2 regions of the Chromobacterium sp. CV08 genome follow, and region 2 is predicted to be linked to the other one. Evidence: riboswitches for the same ligand, from Rfam matches in the RefSeq annotation. Region 2 holds a riboswitch; the other holds the start of a gene.
The links. Region 2 has a riboswitch for thiamine pyrophosphate ahead of thiC (phosphomethylpyrimidine synthase ThiC). Riboswitches for the same ligand answer to the same signal wherever they lie in the genome.

Region 1: it holds a riboswitch for thiamine pyrophosphate, as region 2 does, so the genes downstream of both, WNM05_RS08565 (thiamine ABC transporter substrate-binding protein) here and thiC (phosphomethylpyrimidine synthase ThiC) in region 2, are expected to answer to the same signal.

What each region holds. Positions count from the first base shown of each region.
Region 1 is NZ_CP150453.1:1,775,681-1,778,141, reverse strand. Features, by position in the region: gene WNM05_RS08570 (GNAT family N-acetyltransferase) at 1-3, opposite strand, end outside; gene WNM05_RS08565 (thiamine ABC transporter substrate-binding protein) at 32-1,048, opposite strand; TPP riboswitch at 1,094-1,188, opposite strand; gene WNM05_RS08560 (DUF1800 domain-containing protein) at 1,311-2,461, shown strand, end outside.
Region 2 is NZ_CP150453.1:243,611-246,071, forward strand. Features, by position in the region: gene WNM05_RS01145 (rhodanese-like domain-containing protein) at 1-283, opposite strand, end outside; gene WNM05_RS01150 (protein-L-isoaspartate O-methyltransferase family protein) at 286-945, opposite strand; TPP riboswitch at 1,265-1,412, shown strand; gene thiC (phosphomethylpyrimidine synthase ThiC) at 1,514-2,461, shown strand, end outside.

The DNA of each region.
Region 1 (2,461 bases), 1.5 Mb from region 2:
CATTGAGGCTCCGCGATGATGGGACAGCGGCTCAGACGCCCGATTTCAGCACCACCCGCGTCCAGCGGGCAATCCAGCCGCGCTGCTTGGCGGCCAGCGTCGCGTTGTCCGGCGTGTCGTGCGCCGACGGCTGCGGCGCGTGCCTGAACACCGGGTCCAGCGCGACGCGCTCCGACACCGGATACATCCACATCCGCGTCGGGATGTCCTTCTGTACCGTGTCCGAGCGCAGGAAGGCGATGAAGCGCTCGGCCAGCTTGGCCTCCTTGCCGCCGTTGACCAGCGCCGCGCCCTCGACCTGGCGGAACACCGTACCCGGCAACAGCAGATTGCCGGTCGGCGCTTCGTTCAGTTTTTCCTTGCTGTAGAACACCTCGGCCGCCGGGCTGGTGGCGTAGCTGACCACGATGGGCCGCCCGCCGCCGTTCTTGGAGAAATCGGTGTAATAGGCCTCGGTCCAGCCCTTGCTGACCTTGACGCCGTTGTCGCGCAGCCTGCCCCACAACGCGAAGGCCTTGTCCTCGCCCAAGGCGTGTATGGTCGCGGCCAGGAAAGCCAGGCCGGGGCTGGAGGTGGCAGGATTCTCGACCGCCAGCAGATTCTTGTAGGCCGGCAGCGCCAGATCGTTCAGGCTCTTCGGCAGCGGCAGCTTGTTCTTGGCGAACCAGGCCTTGTCGTAGTTCAGCGTCACATAGCCGTAGTCGACGGCGGCGGCGCCCGGCAGGCTCACCTTGCCGCCCTTCGCCAACTCCGCCGGCAGCGGCGCCAGCGCGCCGGCCTGCTCGGCCTTGCCCATCAGGCTGTTGTCCAGGCCGAACACCACGTCGGCGATCGGATTGGACTTGGTCAGGATCAACTTGTTGACCATCTCGCCGGCGTCGCCGGCCTTGATGATGGACACCTTGGCGCCGGTCTCCTTCTCGAAGGCGGCGAGCAGCGGCTTGTCGACGCTGAACGAGCTGTGCGCCAGCACGCGCAGTTCGGCGGCGTGGACGGACAGGCCGGACAGGCCCAGGGCGGCGGCGACAAGCGTGGGAATGAACTTCATCAAACTCTCCGTGCGTGGACGACGGAGCAAGCGGGCCGGCGGGACGGCGCCCGCGCATCACGCTCCCTCCGCTGGCATGACCCAGATCAGGTTCTCAGGGTGTCTCTCAGCCCGCGTTGCGGGCACCCCCGGTGACAGGGCGCCAGTATAGCCCAGATGAGCAAACAACTTAACACTCTGACCCCCTCGCTTAATACCGCAGCGAAAACCGACGGCTATGCTGACGGTCGAATAGTCATTCCGCATGCCGTGGTGAATCTGGATGATCAAAACCATAGTGCTCGCCTCCGCCCTGCTCGGCCTGCCTTTGACGGCGCTGGCCGACATCGGCGTCGACGGCGCCCGCCACCTGCTGCTGCGCACCGGCTTCGGCGCCAATCCGGCGCAGATCGCCGCGCTGGCGCCGCTGAGCCGCGAAGCCGCCGTCGACAAGATCCTGGCCGGCGTCCGCAGCCAGCCGGTCACCGCGCCGCCCGGCTGGGCCAATGAGCCGTTCGAACGTCCCGGACAGCCGGGCCTCTCCGAGGAACAGAAGAAGGCGCTGCAGCAGGAGCGCAACCAGCACGCCGTCGAGCTGCGCAGCTGGTGGCTGACCGAGATGCGCGACACGCCGTCGCCGCTGACCGAGAAGATGACGCTGTTCTGGCACAACCATTTCGTGTCGGCGCTGGACAAGGTGCGCTCGCCGCAGATGATGTACCAGCAGAACCTGCTGCTGCGGCACTACGCGCTCGGCGACTTCGGCCAGTTGCTGCACGCGGTGGCGCGCGACCCGGCGATGATGCGCTACCTGGACACCGCCAACAACCGCAAGGAACAGCCCAACGAGAACTTCGCCCGCGAGGTGATGGAGCTGTTCACGCTGGGCGAAGGCCATTACAGCGAGCAGGACATCCGCGAGGCGGCGCGCGCCTTCACCGGCTGGGGCCTGGACCGCGACGACCAGTTCATCGTCCGCCCGCGGCTGCGCGACACCGGCGAAAAGCTCATCTTCGGCCAGCGCGGCAATTTCGACGGCGACGACGTGATCGAGCTGCTGCTGCAGCAGCCCGGCACCGCCGTCTTCGTCGCCAACAAGCTGTGGCGCAACTTCGTGTCGCCGACGCCGGACGCCGCGACGGTGAACAAGCTGGCCGCCGACTTCCGCCGCGGCCACTACCAGCTGAAACCCCTGATGCGGGCCATGCTGCTGACGCCGCAGTTCTGGCGCAGCCAGGGCCTGCTGGTGAAGTCGCCGGTGGAGCTGACCGTCGGCACGCTGGTGACCTTCGATCTCAATCCGCCGGACTGGCGCGTCATCGCCGGTCTGAACCGCCAGCTGGGCCAGGACGTGTTCGCGCCGCCCAACGTCAAGGGCTGGCCCGGCGGCGAGGCCTGGATCAACAGCGCCACGCTGCTGAGCCGCAAGCAGTT
Region 2 (2,461 bases):
CGATGCCGCCCTGCAGATTCAGCACCTGCTCGAAGCCGGCGTTCTGCAGGAACAGCGCCACCTGGGCGCTGCGCATGCCGTGATGGCAGATCGCGACGATGACGGTATCGTCCGGCAGCTCGCCGTTCCGGATCGGGATCAAATTCATCGGAATGTGGACGCTGCCCTCGATGTGCGCCAGCTGGACTTCCCAGCTCTCGCGTACATCGAGCAGCAGCGGGCGCGCGGCCTGCGTGTCGGCCAGCAGCGCCGCCAGTTCCGGTGCGGTGATTTCGCGCAGCATGATCAGAAGCTGAAACGGACCGGCTCGACAGCCTGGTAGTTGCGCAGGCGGCCGATACAGGTTTCGAACAGCGCGGTTTCGCGGAAGGTGGCATCCGACAGGCGTTCGATCAGCATGCAGCTCATCACCGGCAGGTCGCCGACGACGAGGATCAGGCGGCCGCCGACGGCCAGCTGGTCCTTCAGCTGCTGAGGCACCACCGGCAGCGAGCCGGCGACGACGATCACGTCGTACGGCGCTTGCGCCGGCAGGCCCAGCACGCCGTCGCCTTCGACCAGGGTGACGTTGTCTATGCCGGCCTTCTTCAGGCTGGCGGCGGCGCGTTCCTTCTGCGCCGGATCGATTTCGACGCTGACAACCTGCTTGCCGAGCTTGGCCAGCAGCGCGGTCAGGTAGCCGTTGCCGGTGCCGATCTCCAGGATCTTGTCGGTCGGCTTGATCGCGGCGTCCTGCGCCAGTCGGGCTTCCATCTTCGGCTGCAGCATCTTGCCGCCGTTCGGCAGCGGCAGTTCGGTATCGACGAAGGCCAGCTGGCGCTGGTTGTCGGCGACGAAGTCCTCGCGTTTCACGTGAAACAGCAGATCCAGCACGGCGGCATCCAGGACGTCCCACGGGCGAATCTGTTGTTCGACCATGTTGAAACGGGTTTTTTCAAAATCCATCAACTTAAACTCCGGAGGGCTGGGAGTCCGCTCCGTCCGCGCGGGACATCGGCGGCGGCAAGGACTCGAGTCATGACGATACAGGCTGCTGACAAAGTGAATGGGGGCGATTTTACAGGATCCGGCAAAGCCGGGCCTCTCCACATAAGTGCCGGAGTCCGCAGCCTGACCATTGAATCCCAATCGCTCCGCTGAGCGAATTGAAAATTCGCACGCATGCCACCCTCCTGCCCTGCAAGGGCGCCTCGTCATCAGTACGAGATGCTTTGTCAGCAATCCAGATTGCTTGCGATTATCCCATATTTGCCTTACCTTCACACAGCATCGCTAGGGGTCCTGCGCCTGGCGTTCGACGCCGATGACTACCGAAGTGTAGGTCATGGGCTCGGATGGCAAGGCGCGGGTGAGAAATACCCTTGGAACCTGACCCGGATAATACCGGCGTAGGGAAGCGTCACCTGCCCTCTATGGCCGCGCCATATCCCGCAGCCGGTTCGTCCGGATCGCTCCTTGCGCCGTTTCATCGCTTTTGGAGAACCGCCCGATGAACGCGCCCGTCAACAAGCAGATGGTGGTCGACGCCGCCGCCATTCAGCCGCTGCCCAATTCCCGCAAGATCCATGTCGAGGGCAGCCGCCCGGACCTGCTCGTGCCGATGCGGGAGATCGTACAGGCCGACACGCCGACGCAGTTCGGCGGCGAGAAGAACCCGCCCATCTTCGTCTACGACACCAGCGGTCCGTACAGCGACCCGGCCGTCCGCATCGATATCCAGAGCGGCCTCGCGCCGCTGCGCGCCGCCTGGATAGCCGAACGCGGCGACTGCGAGCAGCTGGACGGCCTCAGCAGCGAATACGGCCGCGCCCGCGAAGCCGATCCCAAGCTCGCCGAGCTGCGCTTCAATCTGCAGCGCAAGCCGCGGCGCGCCAGGGACGGCCGCAACGTCACCCAGCTGCATTACGCGCGCCGCGGCATCGTCACGCCGGAGATGGAGTTCGTCGCGATCCGGGAGAATCTGAACCGCCGCGCCTATGTGGCCTCGCTGGAGGCCACCGGCAACCGGCGGCTGCTGGATCTGATGACGCGCCAGCACCAGGGCCAGGGCTTCGGCGCCCGGCTGCCGGACGAGATCACGCCGGAATTCGTCCGCGACGAGATCGCCGCCGGCCGGGCCATCCTCCCGGCCAACATCAATCACCCGGAATCCGAGCCTATGATCATAGGCCGCAATTTCCTGGTGAAGATCAACGGCAATATCGGCAATAGCGCGGTCACCTCGTCGATTTCCGAGGAAGTCGACAAGATGACCTGGGGCATACGCTGGGGCGCCGACACCATCATGGACCTGTCCACCGGCAAGAACATTCACGAGACGCGCGAGTGGATACTGCGCAACTCGCCGGTGCCTATCGGCACCGTGCCCATCTACCAGGCGCTGGAAAAGGTGAACGGCAAGGCCGAGGACCTGACGTGGGAGATCTTCCGCGACACGCTGATCGAGCAGGCCGAACAGGGC